2 regions of the Citricoccus sp. genome follow, and region 1 is predicted to be linked to the other one. Evidence: riboswitches for the same ligand, from Rfam matches in the RefSeq annotation. Region 1 holds a riboswitch; the other holds the start of a gene.
The links. A riboswitch is a leader RNA that binds a small molecule or an ion and turns the genes downstream of it on or off. The one in region 1 is predicted to bind S-adenosylmethionine.

Region 1 (7,197 bases):
ATTTCAGGGCGCGAAGGCCGCAGAGCTGACCGGCGCGTGGCGGCGTGAGGCCGCGGAGAAGGGCCAGAACATCCTGCAGTTCGTCCGTGAACGTTCCTCCCGGGGTGCCGCCCGGACGTTCTCCGGCTCTTACGCCGAGGTGGCCGACCGGTTGGCCGAGTACGCCCGGCTCGGTGCCGTGGACGGGTTCAACATCACCCCGTGGCTGATCCCCTCCGGGCTCGACGACATCGTCAACCACCTTGTCCCCGCACTGCAGGACCGAGGTGTGTACCCGACCGAGTACGCCGGGGACACCCTGCGCGAGCACCTGGGCCTGGACTGGCCCGAGGGCGAGGGCTCTGACGCAGGAGCTGCGGACGGCACGGGCGACTCGTGCGCCGCCATCGGGACCCGCGCAGCCCACCGAGACCACGACACCGGCCGGCCGGCCTTGCCGGCCACCACCTGAGAGGACCCCCAGCATGACCACCACCCTCCGCACCGTCCCGCGGCCCCGGAACCGCCACCGGAGTCTCACCGCGCTCACCGCCACCGGGCTGGCCGCACTGCTCGGGTTGACCGCCTGCTCCGATCCCGGTAGCAGCGCCGCCACCGGTGCCGCCGAGGTCGATATCGGCAGCGGCACCACGGTGGACCTGTCCCCGGACCGCGAACGCCCCGGGGCCACGGCGTCCGAGGAGGCGGCTGCCTTGGTCCCGGAAGCGGTGTCCGCCGATGGCAGGCTCACCGTCGCCACCGTCCCCTACTCGGCTCCGCTCTCGGTCTACGCCACGGACAATGCGACGCCCGTCGGCAGCGATCCGGACATCGCCTCCGCCCTCGCCGACTCCCTCGGCTTGGAGCTGGAGCTAGTCCCCGTCGCCTGGGAGGACTGGCCCCTGGGCCTGGAGTCCGGCAAGTACGAGGCCGTCATCTCCAACGTCACGGTGACGGACGAGCGCAAGCAGAAGTACGACATGGCCAGTTACCGCGAGGACAAGCTCGGGTTCTACGTAACCTCGGACTCGGACATCCAACAGATCACCGAGGCGAAGGACGTGGCGGGTCTGAGGGTCATCGTGGGGTCCGGCACCAACCAGGAGAAAGTTCTGATGGCGTGGGATCGGCAGAACCGAAAGGCCGGACTGGATCCGGTGGACCTGCAGTACTACGAGGACGACTCCGCCGCCGGCCTCGCGCTGCAGGCCGGCCGGGCCGACGCCACCTTCGGTCCCAACTCGACCGGTGCCTACAAGGCCGCCCAGACGGGACAGACCCGGCTGGTCGGACTGGTGGCCGGCGGCTGGCCCGACACTGCGCACATCTCGGTGGCCGTGCAGAAGGGCACGGGGCTGGGTGAGGCCGCCCAGTCAGGACTGGACCACTTGATTGAAACCGGAGTGTACGGGCAGATCCTCCAGCAGTGGGGTCTGGCCGAGGAGGGAATCGACGCCTCCGCGCTGAACCCACCCGGACTGAAGGACTGAGCGGCCGGTGGGCGGACCGGCCGACACCTCCCGGCCCCGTCACAACCTGTCACAAACCCGGTCCCGACGCCGGCCGCAGCGGCCGACGCGACCGTCCGGCCCGAAGATGTCCCGACGTGCGGTTTTGTGACGCACCTGCCCGCCCGCCGCTGGACTCCCACCGGGTCCATCGAGTGGGATTGGCCCACCACACCATCCAGAGCGGCCGAGAGATCTGGCTCGACGACGCCGCAGCAACCAGCCAACCGACCCGGGACACCGGGACCGGCCGGCACGGTGCTACCGCCAGGATCGATGGAGGATCAAATGAATCATCACGCCACGGAACAGATCCACGCCGGCTACGAGCCCGAGGCCCCCTACTGGCCGGTGGCCGTGCCCATCCACCAGACGGCGGCCTACCGCTTCCCGGACCACGCCACGGCCGCCTCGATGTTCCGGCTGGAGACCCCGGGCTTCACCTACAGCCGCACGGGCAACCCGACCGTGGCCGTGTTCGAGAACCGGCTGGCGGCCCTGGAGGGCGGGATCGGGGCCATCGGCACCGCGACCGGCCAGGCCGCCGTCGCCCTGTCCCTGCTGACCCTGCTCCACGCCGGCAAGCACCTGGTCGCCTCCAGTCAGCTCTACGGCGGGACGGTGGACCTGCTGACGGACACCTTCGCCGACTTCGGCATTGAGGTCACGTTCGCCGACCCCGCGGACCCGGTGGCGTGGGCCGCGGCGATCCGGCCGGACACCCGCGCGTTCTTCCTCGAGGCCATCACCAACCCGCTGGCCACCCTGCCGGACCTGCCGGCGCTGGCGGACATCGCCCACGGCGCCGGCGTGCCGGTGATCGTGGACAGCACGCTGGCCACGCCGGCCCTGTACCGGCCACTGGAGCACGGCGCTGACGTGGTGGTGCACTCGGCCACGAAGTTCCTCGGCGGGCACGGCACGGTGCTCGGTGGGGCGATCGTGGACGGGGGGACCTTCGACTACGGCGCGGCCCCGGAACGGTGGCCACAACTGGCCCGGCCCAAGGCTCGCTACGGCGGGCAGACGCTCGTCGACCGGCACGGCCGCGGCGCGTACCTCGCGCTGGCCCGCAGCAAGTTCCTGCACGACCTCGGCCCGACCCTCGCCCCGGCCAGCGCCGCGCAGTTCATCCAGGGCCTGGAGACCCTCGAGGTCCGCATCGCCCGGCACGGGACCACCGCCCTCACGGTGGCCGAGCACCTGGCCGGGCACCCCGCCGTCGGGCGCGTCCACCACCCGGGGATCCCCGGGCACCCCAGTGCCGCCCTCGCCGCGCGGGACTTCCCGCACGGCACCGGCTCGGTGTTCTCCTTCGACCTGGCGGCCGGACCGGAGGCCGTGGGCCCGTTCATCGACGCGCTGGAGCTGTTCCAGCTCGTGGCCAACGTGGGCGACGTGCGCTCGTTGGTCTGTCATCCCGCCACCATGACCCACTGTCGCCTCGCCCCGGACCGCCGCGAGGCCGCGGGGATCGGCGAGACCACGATCCGGCTGTCCATCGGACTGGAGTGTCCGCAGGACCTGGTCGCGGACCTCGACCGCGCGCTGGCCACCGTGCCGGTCTCGGTACCGGCCACCGTGCCGACCTCCGCCCTGGCCGGGGAGGTGCGCTGAGATGACCCTCCTGAACGACGCCGCGCTGGCCACCGCGCAGGACACCCGCCGGGGCTTCAACACGACGGCGGTGCACGCCGGCCAGGAGCCGGACCCGCTGACCGGGGCGGTCGTGCCGCCGATCTACCAGACCAGCACCTTCGTCCAGGACGGCATCAACCTGCTGCGCGGCGGCCACGAGTACAGCCGCGGGTCCAACCCCACGCGCAACGGCTTCGAGACCCAACTGGCCGCCCTGGAGCACGGGAGCCGGGCGTTCGCGTTCGCCTCCGGGCTCGCCGCCGAGGACGCCCTGTTGCGCTCGGTGCTGCGCCCCGGGGACCACATCGTGCTCGGCGGAGACGGCTACGGCGGGACGAACCGGCTCATCAACGGCGTCCTCGCGCCGTGGGGCGTTGAGAACACCCCGGTGGACATCACCGATCCCATGGCGGTCGCGGCGGCGGTCCGCCCCGGCACCACGGCCGTGCTGTGGGTGGAGACCCCGTCGAACCCGCTGCTGGGCATCGCGGACCTGGCCGCCTGGGCGGAGATCGCCCACCGGGCCGGGGCGCTGCTGGTGGTGGACAACACCTTCGCCTCCCCGTACCTGCAGCGGCCCCTGGACCTCGGTGCGGACGCGGTGGTGCACTCCACGACCAAGTACATCGGCGGGCACTCGGACGTGTTGGGCGGGGCCGTGGTGGTGGCCGACCGGGAGTACCGGGGGCGGGACCTGGCCGAGGCGGTCGGCTACCAGCAGTTCGCCGCCGGCGCGGTGGCCGGGCCGCAGGACAGCTACCTCGCCGCGCGCGGGCTGAAGACCCTGGGGCTGCGCATGGACCGGCACGGCGCGAACGCCGCGGAACTGGCCGGCTGGCTGCAGGACCAACCGGGGATCGCGCAGGTCTACTACCCGGGACTGCCGGAGCACCCCGGGCACGAGCTGGCGTCCCGGCAGATGGACGGCTACGGCGGGATCGTGTCCGTCCGGCTGACCGGGGGAGAGCCCGCCGCGCGGGCCTTCGCCCAGTCCACCGAGCTGTTCGCGCTCTCGGTCAGCCTCGGCGGGGTCGAGTCCCTGATCTGCTACTGCTCCGAGATGACCCACGCCTCCGTGCGCGGCACCGCCCTGGAGGTCCCGGCCGACCTAGTCCGGCTGTCCGTGGGCGTCGAGGACGTCACCGACCTGCGGGCCGACCTCGAGGCGGCCCTGGACTGCGTTCGAAGTCTCGGATGGATCGACGCGGTGTCAGCGTCGCGGCGCCGACCGGCGCGGGGAGCCGGAGCCACCGGAGCCCGCAACGACGTCCTCCGGCCAGCCCGGGGGTGTCGGAAGCATGACTGAGACGGGTCTCGGGAGAGCAGTGCACGAGCAGCAGCGACGGGCGGTCGGGACCGGGACGGACGGGGGCAGCCGGCTCGCGGACGATCGGGGGGAATCGATGGATCGGATCACCAGGACGAACGAGTTCACCTTCGGGATCAGCACCACCCGCTTCGATGAGGACTACTCCCCGTCATCCAGTTCCCGCGGCACCACGAACTTCGCGAACCTGGCCCGCGGCGCCGACCGTCAGCAGAACCTGCGCGACACCCTGGCGATGATCGAGAATCGCTTCAACGACCTGGCGCACTGGGACAACCCGGGCCGTGACCGCTATGCCGTGGAGATCGACATCGTCTCCGTCGACCTGCTCTTCACCGCGTACGGCGAGGACGCGGCGTTCCCCCTGGTCGAGATGCTCGACGTGGGGATCCGGGACACGCTGGCCAACGTACGTCTCGACGGAATCGTGGGGAACAACTTCTCGTCCTACCTCCGTGACTACGACTTCAGCGTGGTGTTGCCGGAACACCAGGCGAGGGCGCCGCGGTCCAGCATCCCCAGCGACTTCGGCGCACTGCACGGGAAACTCTTCCAGCACTTCGTGGACTCCGATGCCTATCGGAAGCGGTTCCCCCAGCCTCCTGTGATCTGCATCAGTGTCTCGAGTTCCAAGACCTACCGCCGGCTCGAGAATCGGCATCCGATACTCGGGGTCGAGTATCGGCAGGACGAGTCCTCCCTGACCGATCGATACTTCGAGAGGATGGGGCTGCGCGTCCGCTACTTCATGCCCCCCGGCTCGGTCGCGCCCCTGGCGTTCTACTTCCGGGACGATCTCCTCAACGATTATTCCAGCCTGGCGCTCATCGGCCTCATCAGCACGATGGAGGCGTTCCAGAAGATCTATCGCCCGGAGATCTACAACGCCAACGCGGCGGCCGGCCGGGTCTACCGGCCGAGCCTGGACCATCGCGACTATTCGATGACGCGTGTCACCTACGACCGCGAGGAGCGCAGCCACCTGGCCCTCGCGCAGGGGAAGTTTACGGAGGAGCACTTCGTGAAGCCACACCAGGGCCTCCTTGAGCGATGGGCCGCGACACATGCATCCTGACCGCACGAAACAAGGAGAACCACCGATGAACACCCTGTTGCCCACCACCATCGTCGGCAGCCTGCCCAAGCCCTCCTGGCTCGCGGAGGCCAAGACGCTGTGGTCGCCGTGGAAGCTGGACGGCGAGGAACTGCGGGAGGGCCAGCGGGATGCGCTGGCCCTGGCCGTGGACGAGCAGCGCCAGGCGGGTATCGACATCGTCAGCGACGGGGAGCAGACCCGTCAGCACTTCGTCACCACGTTCATCGAACACCTCAGCGGCGTCGACTTCGAGCGGCGTGAAACGGTGCGGATCCGCGACCGCTACGACGCGAGCGTGCCGACGGTCGTCGGCGCGGTGGGCCGTGAGCGCTCGGTCTTCGTCGACGACGCGAAGGCCCTGCGTGCCCGAACCAGCCAGCCCATCAAGTGGACGCTGCCCGGCCCCATGACCATGATCGACACCCTCTCCGACAAGCACTACGGCAGCCGCGAGAAGCTCGCCTGGGAGTTCGCAACGATCCTCAACCAGGAGGCCCACGAGCTGGAGGCGGCAGGCGTGGACATCATCCAATTCGACGAGCCCGCCTTCAACGTGTTCTTCGACGACCTGAAGGACTGGGGCGTGGCCGCCCTCGAGCGCGCGGCCGAGGGGCTGCGCAGCCAGACGGTCGTGCACATCTGCTACGGCTACGGCATCCAGGCCAATACCGAGTGGAAGGCCACGCTGGGAGCGGAATGGCGCCAGTACGAGACGTCGTTCCCGCTGCTCCAGCAGTCCTCGATCGACATGATCTCGCTGGAGCGCCACAACTCCCGCGTCCCGGTCGAGCTCATCGAACTGCTCCGGGGCAAGAAGGTGATGGTCGGGGCCATCGACGTCGCCAGCGACGCGATCGAGACTCCCGAGGAGGTGGCCGCCACCCTCCGGGACGTGCTCCGGTTCGTCGATGCAGACAAGCTGTACCCGAGCACGAACTGCGGTATGGCGCCACTGGCCCGGAGCGTTGCGCGAGACAAGATGAGGGCCCTGGCTGCAGGGGCGCAGATCATCCGGGCGGGACTCCCCGGCGCGATCCCCTGACTCCCGCGCGCACCCCTTAGCCGACGGGTCTCCCATCCTGCCTGCCTGGAGCGCGACGGTCAGCATGATCGATTGCTCACAGGGCTAGATTACGTTCGAGAAAGTGATCGCAACTCGTGGGTAACTTGGCGTCACCCTGGGACGCATCAGTCATCTTGGGTGGTGTATTCACCCTCGTCGGCGTGGCCTGTGTCCGCTCATGAACGCTGGGGTTTATGCCGGCGCTCACCGTCGTGTTGTATGGTCTCCGACCCATCCGTCTCATGATCAGGAGCGCCCCATGATCCGCACCCGCACCCTCTCTCTGTCCGCTATTGCACTGGCTAGTGTCCTGGCTCTGTCGGCATGCGGCGGTGGTGGCGGGGATCAGGCTGAAGCCGAACTGGGCACCGAGGCGAACCCGGTCCAGCTCGGCGTCGTGGGCGCATCCGAGCCGTACTGGAGCACCTACGAGGAGGCCGTGGAGGCGGAGGGCATTCAGTTGGAGATCGTGGACTTCACCGAGTACACCCAGCCGAACCCGGCCTTGAGCGAGGGCGAGCTGGACATCAACCAGTTCCAGCACATCCAGTACCTGGCCGACTACAACGTCTCCTCTGGGGATGAC
Region 2 (7,197 bases), on a different contig from region 1:
GACGCCGGTCACGCCGAGCGCGTGCGCCAGGCCCTGGACGCCCTGGACGGGACCGAGGTCCTGGAACTCTCGGACCAGACGTTCCAGCTGCACGAGGGCGGGAAGATCGAGACCACCCTGCGGGTGCCGCTGCGCACCCGCGACGACCTCTCCCGGGCCTACACCCCGGGCGTGGCCCGGGTCTGCCAGGCCATCGCGAAGGACAAGGACCTGGCCCGTCAGTACACCGTCAAGAAGAACACGGTCGCCGTGGTCACCGACGGCACCGCGGTGCTGGGCCTGGGGGACATCGGCCCCGAGGCCGCGATGCCCGTGATGGAGGGCAAGGCCGCCCTGTTCAAGCAGTTCGCCGGCGTCGACGCCTGGCCGGTGGCCCTGGACACCAAGGACACCGAGGAGATCATCTCCATCGTCAAGGCCATCGCCCCGGCCTACGGCGGCATCAACCTCGAGGACATCTCCGCCCCGCGCTGCTTCGAGATCGAGGCCCGCCTGCGCGAGGAACTGGACATCCCGGTGTTCCACGACGACCAGCACGGCACCGCCATCGTGGTACAGGCCGCGCTGACCAACGCCCTGAAGCTGACCGGCAAGAAGATCGAGGACGTGCGCATCGTCGTCTCCGGCGTCGGCGCCGCCGGCACCGCGATCATCCGCCTGCTGATGGCCTCGGGCGCCCGCCACATCGTGGCCGCCGGCCGGGCCGGGGTGATCGAGCGCGGCTCCACGCACACGGACTCCAACCGCCAGTGGCTGGCCGACAACACCAACGCCGGCTCCTTCTCGGGCACGCTCAAGGAGGCCGTGGTCGGGGCCGACGTGTTCATCGGCGTCTCCGCCCCGAACCTGCTGGACGAGGCGGACATCGCCGCCATGAACGACGGGGCCATGGTCTTCGCCATGTCCAACCCGGACCCCGAGGTCGACCCCGCCGCGGCCTCCAAGCACGCCGCCGTGGTGGCCACCGGCCGGTCGGACTTCCCGAACCAGATCAACAACGTGCTGGCCTTCCCCGGGTTCTTCCGCGGGCTGCTGGACGCCGGAGCCTCCGATATCACCGACGAGATGCTGGTCGTGGCCGCCGAGGCCATCGCCTCCTGCATCTCCGACGAGGAGCTCAACCCCGGCTTCATCATCCCCTCGGTCTTCGACCCCGAGGTCTCCGAGCGCGTGGCCCAGGCCGTGGCGGCTGCCGCCACACCGCGTAGCTGATCCCTTTCCCGGGACCGCTGGGATCCCCGGATCCCCCGGCCCGGGTCCTGGCGGCCGGCGCCACCGACCCTGGTCGGGGCGCCGGCCGCCGGCGTCTGCGGGCACCGGAGTCTGGGAACTGGCTGGGAAGTGTTTGACCGTCCGGCGGCGCGGGTGAAGACTCGAGGCATCACCCAACCGGCGGGACCCGCCACGAAGGAGACACGATGAAGCGATTGATCACCCTGGGCGTCGGCGCGGCGATCGGCTATCTGCTGGGGAGCCGCGAAGGCCGCCAGAACCTCGACAAGTTCGCGAAGAACGCGCAGAAGCTCTGGAACGACCCCAAGACCCAGGAGCAGGTCCACAAGGCTGCCTCCACCGTGAAGGACAAGGCCCCGGGCGTGGCGGACAAGGCCACCGGACTGGCCGACAAGGCCGCTGACTCGATCCGGGACCGCGCTCCCGGCGTGGCGGACAAGGCCAGTGCCGCAGCCCACGCCGTCGCGGACAAGGCGACCGCCGCCACCCAGGGCCTGGCCGACCGGGCGGGTACCACCTCCCAGGACTCCGGCGGCAAGCACGCCTCGGCCGGCACGTCCTACGACACCGCCGTCAAGGAGTCCGAGGGGACATCCGGCACCGGCCAGCAGGGCGGCACTCCGACCCCCGGTCCGTCCCAGACCTCCGGAGGCAGCGGACCGGACCGCTACTGAGCGTCCCGCCTCCCGCATGACAGGAGAAGACCCCGGTTCCCGCCCAGCGAACCGGGGTCTTCTCGTCGTCGGGCCCTGGTGATCCGGGGGCCCGGTGGTCAGGCCTGCACGCGGTTGCGCAGTGCGAAGGAGGCCCCGTAGTGGTTCTGGGGCAGGTGGTCACCCCGGCCGAACAGCTTGTGGCGCATGGTGCCCTCGGTGTACTCGGTCTTGTAGCGGCCCAGCTTCTGCAGTTCCGGGACCACGTACTGCACGATGTCCTCGAAGGTGCCCGGGGTGATGTGGTAGGCGAGGTTGAACCCGTCCACATCGGTCTCGTCCTGGATGCGGACCAGTTCCCTCGCCACGGTCTCGCCGGAGCCGATGATGACCGGGCCGAACCCGCCCACGCCGCACCACTCGGCGATGCGCCGCACCGTCCACGGGTTGCCGTCGTCCCCCGAGGCCTTCTTGAAGGTCTCGATGGTGGACTGGATGGCGTTGGACTCCACGTCGCCCAGCGGCTCGTCGAGGTCGAACTGGGACAGGTCGATGCCCATCCAGCCGCTCATCAGCACGAGGCCGCCCTCGACGTCGATGTACTTCGTGAGCTCCTCGTACTTGGCCTGTGCCTCCTCGTCGGTGGCACCCGTGACGATGGTCTGCATGGACATGATGCGGAGGTCGTACGGATCGCGGCCGGCCTCGACGGCGGCCCGGCGGAGCTTCGCCGCGGTGCCCTTGATCAGTTCGGCCGTGGGCGAGTTGATGAACACGGCCTCGGCGTGCTTGCCGGCGAAGGCCCGGCCGCGCGTGGAGGCGCCGGCCTGGTAGATCACGGGGGTGCGCTGCTTGGACGGCTCGGTGAAGGCGATGCCGGGGGTCTTGAAGTACGTGCCCTCGTGCTCGATGCGGTGGACCTTGGACGGGTCGATGAAGACGCCCGACTCCTTGTCGTTGACGACCGCGTCGTCCTCCCACGAGCCCTCGAGCAGCTTGTAGACCACGTCGAGGTACTCGTCGGCGTGGTTGTAGCGCTCGTCGTGCTCCATCTGGTCCTCGTGCCCGAAGTTCCGGGCGGCCGAGGGCAGGTAGCCCGTCACGACGTTCCAGCCCACGCGGCCCTCGGTGAGGTGGTCCAGCGTGGCCAGGCGGCGTGCGAAGGCGTACGGGTGCTCGTAGGCGGTGCCCGCGGTGACGCCGAAGGTGAGGTGCTTGGTCACGGCGGCCATCGGCGGGACCACAAGGATCGGGTCGTTGGTGGGCACCTGGGTGCCGGCCTTCAGGGTGGCCTCGTCCGAGCTGCCGTAGACGTCGTAGGGACCCAGGACGTCGGCGATGAAGATGCCGTCGAACAGCCCCTTCTCCAGCGTCTGGGCCAGCCCCGTCCAGTAGCCCAGGGTGTTGTAGTCGCGGGCGTGGTCGTCCGGGTGGCGCCACAGGCCGGGGGACTGGTGGGCCACGCAGTTCATGTCGAAGGCGTTGAAGAGGATCTCGCGCCGGCCGGCGGGGGTGGTCGGCACCCCTGCGGGCAGTCCGGCGGTGGTGTTCTGGGCATTCGATGACGTCATGGTGATGCTCCTTCCATCGGTCCTGGCGGTAGCACCGGTCCCGCGCCCCGGGGGCGCGTGGTGGTTGCTGCGGCGTCGACGAGCCAGGTCTCTCGGCCGCTCTGGATGGTTACCGGGCAATTGGAGCACACCGTCCGGGGCCGGGACGAATCCGGTGTCCTCCGGTGACGTCAGCCCGCGGCCACCACCACGACAGGATCCGTGGTGGGGGCCGGCGATCCCCCGGCGGGCTCGAGGGTGAGGGCCAGCGCCGCCCTGGCCGGCACCTCGGGCAGCCGGACGAGGGCCAGACCGTCGTCGAGTTCCAGGAGCCCCGCGGACCGGGGCGACTGATCGCCCTCGAGGGTCCACAATTGGTAGACGCGGTCACCCTCCGGGGCAGCAAGGCCCCGGGCGGCCACCACGGTCTCGCCCGAGGGGGCCCGCGCGACCTCGACTGTGCCGCCGCCCGCCACGGGTGCCGTCTCCTGACGGGCTCCGTCCTGTCCGAGTACCTGTTCGATGGCCACCACCTGGTCCTGCTGCGTCAGGCCCCCGTCCTGCCACGGCTGGGCGAGGAGCAGCACTGCGGCGGTCGCGGCCGCCGCCGCAGTGGCGGCCACCGCGGTCCAGGCCCGACGGCGGCCGGGCCAGCGTCGTTCCCGCTGGTCCCGCAGGCTGGTGGGCGCGTCCGGATCCTGCGATCCCGCGGTGGCGGCACCGGCGGACGTCGCCTCGGGACGCACCCCGGTGTGTGCGGACCGGAGGGACCTGGCCTCGGCGTCGACGGCGCCCAGGACGCGGTCCCTCAGCCCGGCAGGCGGCGCCGCGTTCTCGCGGGTGCCCAGACCGTCCGTGGCCCGCAGCAGGGCGTCGGCCTCGGCCCGCAGGACGGGGTCGACGCGCAATCGCTCCTCGATCCGGCGCCGCTCGGCCTCGTCCACGGCATTAAGGGCCCAGGCGGCGAGCAGTTCCCGTTCGTCGGCCATCACTCCACCCCCAGGCAGTCCAGTAGTCGGTGCAGGCCGGTGCGCATCCGTGATTTCACGGTGGCGAGCTTGGCCCCGAGCCGGTCGGCGACCTCTCGGTACGAGAGCCCGCCGTAGTATGCGGCCGTGACGGCCTCGTGTTCCAGGGCCGTCAGCGCACCCAGGCAGTCGGCCACCCGGCCCCGGTCCTCGGCGTCGGTCACCGCCTCGGAGACGTCGTCGTGGTCCCGGCCAAAGGATGCCGCGCCTGCCCGGAGCTCCCGGTCGCGTCGGGACTGGGTGGATCGCACCAGGTCCACGGCCCGCCGGTGGGTGATCGAGCAGACCCAGCCGATCACCGATCCCCGCTCGCGGCGGTACCCCCCGGCGCCACGCCAGGCGTCCAGCAGGGCCTCCTGGGTGACGTCAGCCGCCAGGTCCCGGTCCCGCACCACGCGCAGGGCCAGGCCATACGCACGCGGGGCGACGGCGTCGTAGAAGGCGGCGAAGGCCTGCTGATCCCCCTGGGCGCTGCGCCGGAGGTGGTCCACCAACTGGTCCTCACCGGCCCCGGTCCGCGGGCGCGGGCCTGGGGGCGTGGTCCCCGGTCCGGCGTCGCGCGTCATCCGGCCAGCGTATCCGCGCCCTGCTCCCCCGTGCGAGGCGAGGCCAGGATCGGCGTGGCGCTGGTTCGACCGCGGCGTCCCGGGATGCCCCTGGGGGCAACCGGGACGCCGTGCGCCGGTCACCGGCCCGGACCGGTCACGGGACGAGGGCCTCCGCCATCGAGTCGATGGCCCCGGAGAGCGTCTCCACGTGCATGCCCAGCCCCTCGGCGATGTCCGCGGCCGGCAGTTCTCCACCGCTGATCTCCTCGAAGAACTCCCCGGCCTGCGGGCGGTATCCGTCCAGGTCCATCAGGGCCTGCTCGGCGGCCTCGGTGTCCCCACCGGCCCGGGCCTGCGCATAGTCCACGAAGAACCCGATGTGCTCACGCCACAGTTCCAGGAACGCCGTGCCCTGCTCCTCGCCGGCCAGCGAGCCGATCTTCTCGGCGAGGGCCTTCGAATTGGTGTCCAGGGTGGCGGCCGCCGCGGTGAAGGCCTCCGAGTCGGTGCCACCCTGTGCGGTGTAGGCGGTGAACACGGCGATCCCGGCGAGGTAGACGTGCTCCTGCAGGTCGTAGGTGAGCTGAGCCCGCAGCGTGGCGGCGTCGTCCATCGGGTCGCCTTCCATCCCGGTGGCCGTGACGACGCCACCGGAGATGGTGGCCGCCGCCTCGCCGACGTGGTGCGCGGCCATCCGCAGGTCGTCGTAGGCGGCCGGGTCGCCGGCTGCGAGGCCGTCGATGGCCATGGTGAGGGTGTCCACATGGCCGTGCAGGGACTCCGTGACGGCCCCGGCCGGCAGCTCGCCGCCCGTGAGCTTCTCGAAGAACGAGCCGGCTTCCTGCGTGTACCCCTCGAGGTCCGCCATCGCCTGCTCCTTGGCGGCCGCGTCCCCACCCTTGGCGGCCGCGGCGTAGTCCACGAAGTAGCCGATGTGCTCGCGCCACAGCTGCAGGAACGCCTCCGAGGTCTCCGCGTCCGAGGCGGCCTCGATGGTGGCTGCCAGCTCCTGGGAGTTCTCGTCCAGGGCGGCGGAGGCCAGTTCGGTCTCCGGGCTGTCGAGTTCGGTGGCGTAGGCCGTGGCCACCGTCATCCCGGCCAGGTAGACGTGCTCCTGCAGTTGTGCCGTCAAGGTGGCTCGCACGGTCGCCGCGTCGGAGGAGGGGTCTCCCCCCACGTCTGCCGCGGTGGCGAATCCGGTGGCCAGGGTCTCGGCGGTCTTGGGCATGTGGGCCGCGGCGGTCCGGGCGTCGGCGAACGGGTCACCGGTGGAGGCCGGCATCGGCATGTCCTCCGACGCACCGCCCTCCATGCCCCCGGACGTGTTCGCGGAGGCCGAGGGCGAGGCGGACATCGACGCCGAGGCGGTGGACTGGTCCGGTTGCGCGCCTGCGTCCCCTCCGGCGCCGCAGGCGGCGAGGGACAGGGCGAGGGCAATGGTGCCGAGGACGGCCGCGGACTTCTTCGTGGTGTTCGTGGTCATGACTGCTCCTTGGTCGATCCAGCGTTGACGTCTGGTGTTCGGAGCAGGTGCCGGGCCGGATGGGTCCGGCGTGGAAATTCTCGTCGCGAGGTCCGGAAAGCCCCCTCAGGCCGTGCCTGTGGACAGGTAGGGCACCGGCGCGGTGCCGTTGACCTCCCAGTCGCCCACCATGCGGGCCATGAAGACCGCCGGGTCGTGGCTGGCCAGGGTCCGTGCGTTGCGCCAGTGCCGGTCCAGCTGCAGCTCGGTGCTCGTGGCGGAGGCGCCGAGGGTGTCGAAGATGCGCGTGCAGGTGTCCAGGACGAGCCGGGGCACCATCACGTGCGCCCGATGGGCCGTCAGGGCGGCGCGTTGCAGGGCCTCGGCGGCAGCACCGTCGTCGCCGCCGTCATCGCCCGCGTCCGCCCCGACGGCGGCTCGCCCGCCCTGGGTGTCGCGCCCCGCGGCCGCGAGCGCCAGCGCCGCGTCCAGGTCACGTCCGGCGGCACGGACCAGTTCCTCGGCGGTGGCCTGCTGGGCGGACAGCTCGCCGATGATCCCCAGGAGCTGGTCGTCCTCCCGCGGGGTGAGCCCGCCCGCGGTGTTCGGTGACCGGCGCCGGCGCTTCGTCTGGTCGACCCCGTCCCTCAGCGCGGCCCGCCCGACCCCGGCGAGCAGGGCCATCAGGGTGGCCTCGTGGTGCAGCGGCACGTGCCCGTCGGC

Region 2: another riboswitch for S-adenosylmethionine. It lies ahead of PLJ28_RS13925 (LLM class flavin-dependent oxidoreductase); the one in region 1 lies ahead of PLJ28_RS11865 (O-acetylhomoserine aminocarboxypropyltransferase/cysteine synthase family protein).

The regions. Positions count from the first base shown of each region.
Region 1 is NZ_DAOMPX010000040.1:6,340-13,536, reverse strand. Features, by position in the region: gene PLJ28_RS11875 (NtaA/DmoA family FMN-dependent monooxygenase) at 1-451, shown strand, start outside; gene PLJ28_RS11870 (ABC transporter substrate-binding protein) at 465-1,469, shown strand; SAM riboswitch class I at 1,659-1,770, shown strand; gene PLJ28_RS11865 (O-acetylhomoserine aminocarboxypropyltransferase/cysteine synthase family protein) at 1,776-3,104, shown strand; gene PLJ28_RS11860 (cystathionine gamma-synthase) at 3,106-4,431, shown strand; gene PLJ28_RS11855 (putative oxygenase MesX) at 4,529-5,527, shown strand; gene PLJ28_RS11850 (methionine synthase) at 5,553-6,590, shown strand; gene PLJ28_RS11845 (MetQ/NlpA family ABC transporter substrate-binding protein) at 7,009-7,197, shown strand, end outside.
Region 2 is NZ_DAOMPX010000071.1:999-8,195, reverse strand. Features, by position in the region: gene PLJ28_RS13935 (NAD-dependent malic enzyme) at 1-1,212, shown strand, start outside; gene PLJ28_RS13930 (YtxH domain-containing protein) at 1,419-1,907, shown strand; gene PLJ28_RS13925 (LLM class flavin-dependent oxidoreductase) at 2,006-3,457, opposite strand; SAM riboswitch class I at 3,468-3,569, opposite strand; gene PLJ28_RS13920 (anti-sigma factor) at 3,628-4,425, opposite strand; gene PLJ28_RS13915 (sigma-70 family RNA polymerase sigma factor) at 4,425-4,955, opposite strand; gene PLJ28_RS13910 (hypothetical protein) at 5,167-6,495, opposite strand; gene PLJ28_RS13905 (acyl-CoA dehydrogenase family protein) at 6,601-7,197, opposite strand, start outside.